3 regions of the Bradyrhizobium sp. Ken64 genome follow, and region 3 is predicted to be linked to each of the others. Evidence: predicted binding sites of a transcription regulator. Region 3 holds the regulator's gene; each other region holds the start of a gene.

What was found. Region 3 encodes LexA, which represses DNA repair genes until DNA is damaged. Its sites were predicted from a motif close to TGTTCNNNNTGTGTTCNG; they were not measured.
Region 1: AC0L2F_RS15795 (single-stranded DNA-binding protein) is a predicted target of LexA. The motif match lies at 2,455-2,472, and genes of this name have one in related genera.
Region 2: AC0L2F_RS15030 (YifB family Mg chelatase-like AAA ATPase) is a predicted target of LexA. The motif match lies at 1,820-1,837, and genes of this name have one in related genera.

What each region holds. Positions count from the first base shown of each region.
Region 1 covers NZ_JBVVPA010000008.1:54,601-58,506, forward strand. Annotated here, with positions in the region: gene uvrA (excinuclease ABC subunit UvrA) at 1-222, opposite strand, end outside; gene AC0L2F_RS15785 (outer membrane protein) at 504-1,193, opposite strand; gene AC0L2F_RS15790 (outer membrane protein) at 1,428-2,177, opposite strand; gene AC0L2F_RS15795 (single-stranded DNA-binding protein) at 2,637-3,134, shown strand; gene gyrA (DNA gyrase subunit A) at 3,507-3,906, shown strand, end outside.
Region 2 covers NZ_JBVVPA010000007.1:185,553-189,458, reverse strand. Annotated here, with positions in the region: gene AC0L2F_RS15045 (CpaE/TadZ family protein) at 1-525, shown strand, start outside; gene AC0L2F_RS15040 (tetratricopeptide repeat protein) at 556-1,341, opposite strand; gene AC0L2F_RS15035 (PilZ domain-containing protein) at 1,422-1,667, opposite strand; gene AC0L2F_RS15030 (YifB family Mg chelatase-like AAA ATPase) at 1,896-3,434, shown strand; gene AC0L2F_RS15025 (hypothetical protein) at 3,544-3,906, shown strand, end outside.
Region 3 covers NZ_JBVVPA010000003.1:172,649-176,554, reverse strand. Annotated here, with positions in the region: gene AC0L2F_RS06695 (ComEC/Rec2 family competence protein) at 1-500, shown strand, start outside; gene AC0L2F_RS06690 (hypothetical protein) at 639-1,073, opposite strand; gene lexA (transcriptional repressor LexA) at 1,537-2,238, opposite strand; gene AC0L2F_RS06680 (molybdopterin molybdotransferase MoeA) at 2,415-3,626, opposite strand.

The sequences.
Region 1 (3,906 bases), on a different contig from region 3:
CAGCGATTCGACGTAGCGCCGCTGGCCCTCGGCGTAGATGGTGTCGAACGCGAGCGAGGATTTGCCGGAGCCTGACAGCCCCGTGAACACCACCAGCTTGTCGCGGGGAATCTCGACGTCGACGTTCTTGAGGTTGTGCTCGCGCGCGCCACGGATCGTAATTGCGCGCAGGTGTGCTCCCGCGTTCTGTTGTTGGCGCTTCGCCTTGATCACTTCATCCATCCTGGTGGTCCTCAAGGAATCCAAAAGCGCGCGATCGCGCCAACGAAACAGGCGCGCTTCGCCCGGAACCGGGATCGGCGCCGATGGGTATGTGAGCGAACGTAGGAAGAACGGGGGCGGATTTCCAGTGGCGTTTGCGAATCGTCAACGGATTGTTGGCGCGCTGGCGGCATCTGGCAGGAGCAGGGCTCGGAACCTCGCGGCGACGTGCCCGTCAAACAAAAAGGCCGGCGCAAGGCCGGCCTTTCGTAACGCGGATGCGTTGGAGCTAGGTACTGAACTCAGTACTTCGCGACCACCGGGCCCCCGAAGTGATAGTTCACGCCGACCTGCACGGTGTGGAGGTTGAGCGTTCCGGTCGGAATGGCGCCTCCGAAGTAGGTCTCGCCGCCGAGGCTGCGATAGAGGTATTCGCCCTTGACCGACCACTGCGGAGCGAAGAACGCCTCGACGCCCGCGCCGACGGTCCAGCCCGAGTGGAACTTGCTGTCGGAGACCGAGAGACCGCCCAGGGTGGCGGTGAGCTTGTTGTCGATCCAGGCGTAACCACCGGTGCCGTAGAACAGCACGTTGTTGACGGCCCAGCCGATGCGGCCGCGCACGGTGCCCATCGCGTCAGTCTTGGAGCTCAGCGAGGCGGGGATGCCACCGACGCCCGCAACGAAAACCGTACCAGCGGCCGAAGCGCTGACGTCTGCCCAGGCGCCATCGGCCTCGACGCCGAACACGACGTTGCCGGTCTGCCAGTTATAGCCGGCGGTGCCGCCGACGAAGCCGCCCTTCATCTTCGGGTCGGTCGAGGAATTTTCCCAAGCGCCACCACCGACGATACCGAGGTAGAAGCCGGTCCAGTTGTAGACCGAAGCCATGGCCACCGGCGCCTTGGTGTAGGGGCGCGCCGCGAGATCAGCGGCCGAGGCCGGGGCAGCGAGAGCGAACAAACAGGCCGAAGCCAACCAAACCTTTTTCATTTTCAACTAATCCCAGTCCCAGTTTCTGATTGTGCCTTCCACGATCGAGAAGGGCATCGGACGCGGTGGTCCAACTGATGTCTCCATACACCGGTGAAGCCGCAAGTTGTGTCACTCAAAAGTCACACCATGTGTGAAACGTAATAGTTGTTGACTGACTATTCCGAGCTGGGAAGCACAGCAAAAAAGGCCGGCACAGGGCCGGCCTTTGATCTCAAGGATATCAGAGGGATATCAGTACTTCGCGACGACCGAGCCGCCCCAGTTGAAGTGATAGTTCACGCCCACCTTGATGGTGTGAACGGTGTCGGTCCATTCGGAGCGGTTGGTGACCACTGGAGAGTATTGGATCGTGCTCCTGCCGAAATCGATGTAGTTATACTCGACCTTGGCTGACCAGTTCGGAGCGAACATGTATTCAGCGCCTGCACCGACGGTCCAGCCCCAGCGCCAGTCGTTCTGGACGAAGACGTTTCCGGGAATGCCGTCGTAGCGGTGCTGGATGTCACCGACCGCGGCACCGCCGCTGACGAACCAGAGCGCGGGGCCGGTCGAGTAGCCGAGACGGCCCTTGATGTCGCCGAAGCCACGAATCTTCGTGAAGTAGGTGTCGCCGAGGCCGGCATTAATCTCGGCCGAACGGCCGCTGATGTCGGCCCAGTGATAATCGCCTTCGATGCCGAACACGGCCGGACCGGACTGCCAATTGTAGCCGAACACCCCGCCGACGAAGCCGCCGCTCGTGTCATACCTCTGGCTGCCCGCGAAGATCGCTGTGTTCGGACCGTCGAAGAAGGTCTCGTCGCTACGACCCCAGCCGCCGCCTCCCTGCACACCGGCGTAGAAGCCGGTCCAGGTATAGATCGGTGCGGGCGCGGCCATTGGCGCCTTCGTGTAAGGACGCGCGGCCATGTCCGCCGCACTGGCCGGAGCCGACAGGCCCATCGCCACTGCACCGATTGCACCAATAAGAAGCCTATTCATTGCCAGTCTCCCCAGGTTCGTCCGCCTCTTAATGTCCCCGAAGCGGCTGATCAGGCGCGAGGGCCCATATGAACTAAGTCCGAGGCAACCGTAGCTCTGCGGAGCGGCAGAGTCCGTCTCCGAAATGCAACAAGAACGGGGCAGTGCGAGTAGCCATAACTTGCTGAATGTTAAGTTCTTTCTTCCGTTTTTTGGAACCTACAAAGGTTCCAATCGACGCGTGCCTTCCCACAGGACATCGCCGATCGATCCCACACCTTCAGTGCTGTCATTCGCCAAGAACAAATCTGGAACGAGCCGGAGGTCGATGCTATATGTGGGGATAACCGGAGGGGTGACGGACTGATCGGCGTCCGCAAGCGTTCGGCGAGCGTATACGGTCGCCTCAACAGGCACGGCGGAACGCGGGGAGCGGACCGGCCTTCTTGAATTCAATGGCATTCGGAGCGGAGAGCGGAGATGGCGGGAAGCGTCAACAAGGTCATTCTGGTTGGAAATCTCGGCAAGGATCCTGAAATCCGCCGCACCCAGGACGGGCGGCCGATCGCCAATCTGAGTGTCGCGACCTCGGAGACGTGGCGCGACAAGGCGACCGGCGAGCGCAAGGAAAAGACCGAGTGGCACCGCGTCGTGATCTTCAATGAAGGGCTCTGCAAGGTCGCCGAGCAGTATCTGAAGAAGGGCGCCAAGATTTACGTCGAGGGTGCGCTCCAGACCCGCAAATGGACCGACCAGAGCGGCGTCGAGAAGTACTCGACCGAAGTCGTGCTGCAGGGATTCAACTCCACCCTGACGATGCTGGACGGCCGTAGCGGCGGTGGGGGAGGCGGCAGCTTCGGCGACGAGCCGGGCGGCGATTTCGGCTCCTCCGGTCCAGTCAGCAGCGCGCCGCGGCGCCCTGTTGCGGCCGGCGGCGGTGGCCGCAACAGCGACATGGACGACGATATCCCGTTCTGAGCGATCACGTTCTGAGAACGCGGCGTCTCGATGCGGATGCGCCCGCCGGATCGGCGCCGCTTCTCATCTCGTGTCAGAAAATCCCACTAATCGGCAGGACGGGCTCGGGATTTCCGGGCCCGCTTCATGTTTGGGGTGAGCTCGGATTGCGGCTTGGCAAACGCGCTGACGGGGCCAGCTCGCCGCGCGGTTTTCCCCGCGTCCCCGGCGATTTTGCAAGGCCGATGCGGGGGCCGTCCGCGACACCGCTCGCAAGGGCTTAAGTTGTTGGAAAAATAGGCGGAAAAAGCGCTTCCCAGAACGCCGCGAGGGTGGTTATCAGGGGCTCGATGCGCTATATGATTCCCAGATAAAATCTCACCGGATTTCCCCTTGGCTGACGACGACGACAAGCCCGGCGACCAGCCGGCGCAACCCTCGGATATTCGCCCGGTCTCCATCTTCGAGGAGATGAAGAAGTCCTATCTCGACTACGCCATGAGCGTGATCGTGGCGCGGGCGCTGCCTGACGCTCGCGACGGTCTGAAGCCGGTGCATCGCCGCATCCTGTACTCGATGAACGAGCAGGGGCACACGCCGGACAAGAAGTACGTCAAGTCCGCCCGCGTGGTCGGTGACGTCATCGGTAAATATCATCCGCATGGCGACCAATCGATCTACGACGCCATGGTCCGGATGGCGCAGGACTTCTCCATGCGCGTGCCGCTGATCGACGGCCAGGGCAATTTCGGCTCGGTCGACGGCGATCCTCCGGCTGCCTATCGTTACACCG
Region 2 (3,906 bases), on a different contig from region 3:
GCCTTCGATGCGGTGTTCGACACCCTGCGCATGACCACGCCCTGCATCGTGCTCGACGTTCCCCATCAATGGTCGGGCTGGACGCGGCGCGCGCTGGTCAACGCGGACGACATCGTGATCGTGGCCGAGCCTGATCTTGCGAACCTGCGCAACACCAAGAACATGCTGAACGTGTTGAAGGCGGCGCGGCCGAACGACCGTCCACCGCTCTACTGCATCAACCAGGTCGGCATGCCCAAGCGGGCGGAGATCGAGGTCAAGGCATTCGCCAAGACCATGGAGAGCCAGCCGATCGCGGTGATCCCGTTCGATTCGAAGCTGTTCTCGACCGCGGCCAACAACGGCCAGATGATCGCGGAGGTCTCCAAGAGCCACCGCACCACCGAGCTGTTCCAGAACATGGCGAATCGCCTCGCCGGGCGTGGCGAGGTGAAGAAGCCGAAGCACTCGCTGCTCGGGCCGCTGCTGAAGAGGCTGAAGGGCCGATCGGGGCGCGGCTCAGCCCCACATCGCAAGGTATCCTGACCAAGGCGTCCTGACCGCGCGGGCGGCGGGTTACTTCTCCGCCCGCTGCTGCTTCTTCACCAGCAATTGCCGCAGCGCCGTGACCTTTGCCGCCGCCTGATCCGGCGGCAGATCCGCCTTCACGATGGTTTCGGCCTCGGCCTGCTTTCCTTCCAGTCCCAGCACGAGCGCGAGATTGGCGCGTACGCGAAAATCGGCGGGATTGCGCTCGTGCGCCCGGCGCATCGTTTCCTCTGCTCGCGGCAGATTGTTCTGCAGCATGTAGGACAGTCCGAGATTGGACAGCACCGACGGCTCGTCCGGCACGATCTTCAGCGCGGCGGCGTAGTATTGCTGCGCTTCCTCGTTGCGGCCGAGCTGATCGAGCGCGGCGCCCTGCGCCGACAGGATATGCCAGTCGGGATCCTCGGGCGAATGCGCGCGACCGAGGACGTCGAACGCCTGCTGGAAACTGCCGCTGTCGGCGAGCGCGCGGCCATAGCCGGCGAGCAGCGCCTTGTTGTTGGAATGGGCGAGCACGGCCTGCTCCAGCACCGCGAGCGCCTGCGCGCGCTGGCCGGTCTGGCGCAACGCCTTGCCGTATTCGAGCGCGATGTTGGGATCGCCAGGCTTGGCGCGATAGCGCTCGCGCAGCGCGTCCATGTCCGGCTTCACGTCCGGCTTGGCGTCGGCCCTGCCAGCCGTGTCCGACTTTCCGCCGAGCGCGCCGGTGATGTCCTCGATGCCGGTGGTCTGACAGCCGCCGAGGGCCAGGATCAGAAGCGCGGAAAACAGATATCTCGCCGGAAGAGAGGCGACGGACAAACGCTTGGACATACTCTGATCACTCGGCGACTGATCAGAGATGCTTACCGATTAACGCTAAAGTCCGGTTAAGGCGGGGCGCTTCCGAAAGCTTAGTCGGTGAATTCGGCGCCGAACTCGCAGCCGATGCGCCAGCGCAGCCGGCACTGGCGGGAATAGTCGGGCGCGAAGATGATGGTGAATTGCGGCGGCACTTCCAGAAATTCCGCCACGACTTTCACGCCGCCATCCGAAATATCCGTGATCGTGCAGTCCCGCGGCAGCGAACCCGCGCCAAAATGAATCTTGGCGAGCCGCGTGCACATCCGTCGTTCGCTTCTCCGGCGATTTGCAAGCATTTGAATTGTTCACCCGTTAGACCACGGCCCATCCCGCAGCCCTAGGAGTAGCGGACATTCGTTGGGATGTGCTGAGCGGAGCAGCTTGCATTCGAAGCGTAGTGTCTTCGTCGTGTTTACGATCGGTTAGGGCCAGGCTAGCCCCCTCGACACGTTCCCGTATTGTTCTTGCCAGAACTGGCCCGCTCTGCTACCCCTAATTGTGCAAGAGGGCAGGCTGGTTCGGGCATGGTTCAGCGGGTTTCTACCGTCGCCTTTGAGGGGATCGAGGCCCGCGCGGTCGACGTGCAGGTGCAGGTCGCGCCGGGTCTGCCGGCCTTCGCGATCGTCGGTCTCCCGGACAAGGCGGTGTCGGAGGCGCGCGAGCGGGTCCGCTCGGCGCTGATCGCCTCAGGGTTGGCGCTGCCGGCGCGGCGGATCACCGTCAATCTTGCGCCCGCCGATCTGCCCAAGGAGGGCAGCCATTATGACCTGCCGATCGCGCTTGGGCTGATGGGGGCGATCGGCGCGATCCCCCCGGATGCGCTGACCGGCTTCACCGTCCTGGGCGAGCTTGGCCTCGACGGATCGATCGCGCCGGTGGCCGGTGTTCTGCCCGCCGCGATCGGCGCCAATGTGCGCGAGGAGGGGCTGATCTGTCCGGCGGCTTGCGGCTCGGAAGCGGCGTGGGCGAGTCCGGACATCCAGATCATCGCCGCAAGTTCGCTGATCCAGATCGCCAACCATTTCAAGGGAACGCAGGTGCTGTCGCGGCCCGTGCCGAAGGTGCACGAGGCCGCGGCCTCGCCGCTCGACCTGCGCGACATCAAGGGACAGGAGAGCGCCAAGCGGGCGCTGGAGATCGCGGCCGCCGGCGGTCATCACCTGCTGATGATCGGCGCGCCCGGCGCCGGCAAATCGATGCTGGCGGCACGCCTGCCCTCGATCCTGCCACCGCTGTCGCCGGGCGAGTTGCTCGAGGTCTCGATGATCGCCTCTGTCGCCGGCGAGATCGAGGGCGGGGCGCTGACGGCGCGGCGGCCGTTTCGCTCCCCGCATCATTCCGCCAGCATGGCCGCGCTCACCGGCGGCGGCATGCGCGCACGGCCCGGCGAGATCTCGCTCGCGCATCAGGGCGTGCTGTTCCTCGACGAGCTCCCGGAATTCGATCCGCGCGTGCTGGATTCGCTGCGCCAGCCGCTGGAGAACGGCGAGGTCTCGGTGTCCCGCGCCAATCACCGCGTCACCTATCCAGCACGGTTCATGCTGATCGCGGCGATGAATCCCTGCCGCTGCGGCAATGCGTTCGAGCCCGGCTATGCCTGCAAGCGCGGCCGCATCGATCGCTGCACCGGCGACTACCAGGCCCGCATCTCGGGGCCGCTGATGGACCGCATCGATTTGCGCATCGAAGTTCCCGCGGTGACCGCGGCCGATTTGATCCTGCCGCCGCCGGCAGAGGGCTCGGCTGAAGTCGCCGCTCGCGTGGCCGCTGCGCGCGACATCCAGCTCGCGCGTTACGCGGATATCGGCCTGCCGAAGGTTCGCACCAATGCCGAAGCACCGGCCTCGGTGCTGGAGGAGATCGCGAAGCCCGACGCCCAAGGCCAGAAGCTGCTGCGCGACGCCGCCGAGACCATGCGGCTGTCGGCGCGCGGCTATCACCGCGTGCTGCGGGTGGCGCGCACGCTGGCCGATCTCGACCACGCCGACAGGATCGGCCGGCTGCATCTCGCCGAGGCGCTGTCCTATCGCGCACTCGCGGAGGATGTGCGGCAGATCGCCTGATCATCCAGCGCATCAACCCGGCGGTAACGAGTTTCCTTTACGCTCTGCAAACCATAAGGCCCATCAGTTCGCGCCACGAGTTTCCCCAGGGCCCGGCGAGTAGCGTGTCATGTTGCGTTTCAAGATCCTGGCCTCGGTTATTCCCCTGTTGGCGGCCGCGGTGTTCGCGCGCAGCGAGATCGGATCGGTTTCGCATCCCTGCATCGCCCTCGGCGACACCTCGGTCGAGCTGACGTCGCTGTTCTGGACCGCCGGCGTGCATGTCGCCTTCACCGATGATCCCGCGCGCGCCACGGTGCGGGTTCAGATCACCGAGGATGCGGACGCTGCCGACTTCCCCGTCGTCGACGACGGCCCCGGTTCGGAATCGGAATCCTGCCAGGCCAACCCCTCGACTCGCCTGATCTCGATTGCCGCGCAGCCCGTCGACGGCGGTCAGGTGATCTATCTCTCCAGCGAGGGGCCGGCGGAC
Region 3 (3,906 bases):
TCGCGGTGCGGGGCAGGGACGGATATCTGCACCTGATCAGGACCAACAAGGACAGCTTTCTGCTGAGGGAATGGCTCGCTGCCGACGCCGATCCGCGCGATGCCGGCAGAGCCTCGCTGGCCGATGGCGTGTCCTGTGACGAATCCGGCTGCGTGACGCCACTGGCCGACGGGAGGCTGGTCGCGCTGGCACTGCGCGTCGACGCTCTCGCGGACGATTGCAGTCGGGCCGCGCTGGTGGTGACGACACGTCCCGCGCCGTCCGATTGCGCGGCGATGGTGGTCGATCGGCAGCGGCTCGCCAGCCAGAGCGCCCTGGCGCTGACGCAGCGTGGTGACGGGTTTGTAGTTCAGGCGGTGAGGGCGAGAGGCACGAGCCGCCCCTGGTTGCCGGCCGGCGCCGGTGAGGGTGATTTCGACGGCAGCCTTGCGCCGAAGGCGACCGCGTCCCGCATCAAGGACGCAACGCCCGCGGAGACGGACTTGCAGGCCGACGATTGATCTGATGGTGCGGAGCAATGCAGTGGGTTGGCGCATCCGCTCGGATTCGCCGGGCGCAAACCACACCTTCTCGCCGGCCACGGCCGGCGATGGCGATTCAATCCTGACCTCCGACCTCGTAGCCGGAGGGCGGCTGTGTCAGCCGATCGGCAGGTGCGTGACGGTCGGCTGCCTGTCGGCGATGATTTGCGCCTTGTTCTCGCGCTCGGTGACCGACTGAGTCACCGGCAGTTGCAGCACGGTCGCTCGCTGGCCTTCGACGAGCTGCGTCACCAGCACGTATTTGCCGTCGGGGAATTCGATCGCGTCATGATGGCGGTCGGGAACGTGCGGATCGATCTTGCCGAACTTGCCCACGCGGGAATTGATGGTGCGCGTCCAGATCCAGCGATTGTCGTAGCGGACGTCGTCGGCGAAGGCGAGCTCCGTTCCCGGCAGCAGGCAGACGGCAACAGACGGATCGGCTGCGGAGGCGAAGCCGCGCGTCGAGGTGCCGCGGAAGCTTGTCGTGACGATCGTCTCGCCGACTTCGGCGGGGCGCGACGCGACGGCATGCAGGCTGTAGTCACACATCGGGTGCTCCTCATGCTGGGATAGCAACCCGCGTCTCTCAATCGAGGCGCAGGCCTCTATCAGAGTTGAAGCACGAACGCTCTGCTTGGTTGTGGGCAAATCTGCGGCTGGTTTCTGCAGGCCGCGATCACATTATCTTTCCCGAATTCAATAGGAACAAAGCCCCTTGCGATGCATTCGGGAGGCGCATGCGCGAATATTGCCGGCTTGGCTGCAACGGTCGAACTTGACCGCTGGTCGTTGTTTCCTCGAACGCGCGAGCCGCGAAGCGGTGCTGTTTGAAGCGGTACCGCTTCGTCGGCGTCGCGAGGAGCCAGCGGCGGAGGAGGGGCCGGATAGTCTGTGCAGAACCAGAACGACTATCCAGCCGGAGCGGACGATCATCCGATCCAATCTCTGACCGGCGCTGCAGATCGGAAGCGCGCGAGGCGCCAAGCACTTCCGGTATGAAGTACTTCCGTTATCAGTACTTCCGGTAAAGCCCGATCAGCTTGCCCTGAATCTTCACCCGGTTGGGCGGCAGGATGCGGACCTCATAGGCTGCGTTGGCGGGCTCGAGCGCGATCGAGGCGCCGCGACGGCGGAAGCGCTTCAGCGTCGCTTCCTCGTCGTCGATCAGCGCCACCACGATGTCGCCGGTATCAGCGCTCTCGTTGCGCTGGATCAGCGCCATGTCGCCGTCGAGGATGCCGGCCTCGACCATGGAATCACCGCGTACTTCGAGCGCGTAATGCTCGCCCGAGCCGAGCATGTCAGGCGGTACGCTGATGGTATGGCTGCGGGTCTGCAATGCCTCGATCGGCGTGCCGGCCGCGATGCGGCCCATCACCGGCACCGCCACGGGACGTTCGCCCTCGTCCGCGGGCAGGCTGGAGCCCGCACGCACCTTGCCGAGATTGCCCTCGATGACGCTCGGCGTGAAGCCGCGGCGGCTGCCGGCCGCCGCCTGGAGCTCCGGCAGCTTGATGACTTCAATCGCGCGGGCGCGGTTGGGCAGGCGTCGGATGAAGCCACGCTCCTCGAGCGCCGTGATCAGGCGATGGATGCCCGACTTCGAGCGCAGGTCGAGCGCATCCTTCATCTCGTCGAAGGAGGGCGGTACGCCGCTTTCCTTCAGACGTTCACTGATGAATCGCAGAAGCTCGTATTGTTTGCGCGTTAACATCTCGACCAAAGTCCCCCGGTTGATGTCGTCCGATTCCGAGACGCAGAATTCGGCCATAAGCCGCCACATGCTCGAAACAAATCATGAACGGACACTATATGTTCGATACATGTTCCGCAACTGCTTAATTTACCGTGAACAAGGCAAACGTCGCGGAACGCGCGTTGCCGAGGCGGTCAGACGGGGAGCCGCAACACTTCGCAAGCCGTGCCGGTCTCGGCCTTCGGCGCGAATGGTGCGCGCACGAGAAGTACCTGTGCTGCAGCGAGATTCGCAAGCAGCGAAGAGTCCTGATGATTGACGGGAAGAACGACGCGTGTGCCATCGTCACGCTCCTCCAGATGCGCCCGCAGATAGTCCTCGCGCTGGTCGTTGGCGCCGACGTCGCGGCCGAGCACGGCGTGTTCACGGCGATGGTGAATCACCGAACGGCCCGACAGGGCGCGAATCAGCGGCACCATGAACAGGAAAGCGCACACGTAGGACGACACGGGATTGCCCGGCAGGCCGATCACACCCATTGCGCCGAGTCGCCCGTGCATCATCGGCTTGCCTGGCCGCATCGCGATCTTCCAGAACGCCATCGCGATGCCTTCGTCCCGCAGTGCCTGCTGGACTAGATCGTGGTCGCCGACCGATGCGCCGCCGGTCGTGATCAGGATGTCGGCGCCGCTCTCGCGGGCGCGGCGGATGCCGGCGGTGGTCGCCTCCAGCGTGTCGGCGGCAATCCCGAGGTCGATGGTCTCGGCGCCCTCGCTGCGGGCGAGCGCGTGCAGGGCGTAGCCGTTGGAATAGACGATCTGGCCGTGGCCGGGCGTGGTGCCCGGCATCACCAGCTCGTCGCCGGTGGCGAGAATGGCGACCTTCGGACGCCTGAAAACGGCAAGGTGCGGATGGTTCATCCCAGCGGCGAGCGCGAGGTCGCGCTCGGTGAGACGGCTTCCCTTGCGCAGGAGCACGTCGCCTTCGCGGAAATCAACGCCGGCGCGGCGGATGTGCCGTCCGGCGATCGCGGCTTCCTTGATCGTGATACGCTTGCCGGCGGCGACCGTGTCCTCCTGGATCACGACGGCGTCCGCGCCAGCGGGAACGACGCCGCCGGTGAAGATCCGCACGGCCTCGCCGGCGCCGACCGTCCCCGCGAACGGCCGGCCCGCCGCGACTTCGCCGATGACGGTGAGCTCCGAATCGATCGTCGCGGCATCGGCCGCGCGCACCGCGTAGCCGTCCATCGCGGACATCGCCTGCGGCGGCTGCGTGCGTCGCGCGGCGACGTCACGCGCGAGCACGCGATGGTAGGCCTCGTCGAGAGAAATCATGTCTTCCGGCAGCGGCTCTGCACCCGCCAGCACCGCGGCAAGCGCGTCAGAAACCGGCATCAAGGCCACGGCGAAAACTCCTGCTCGGCACGTTCGGGCGAATGTTCCGCAAGTCTTCTAGCCGAGCGCGGGCGCGGAGGCAAAAACGGCTCAGCGGGCGCAGTCGTCCCGTCGCTTCACATTGTTCCGGAAGGCGGCATTAAGCGCGTCGGGGCACGAGGTGACGGATCGGCAGGAGAGTGGTCATGGAAGCGACGAAAATCATGACAAGAGGAGAACGACGAGCGCCACTGATCAGCTCCCTGCCCGCCCGGGAGTTACGTCGGGCGCCTTCGGCCCCTGGTCTTTG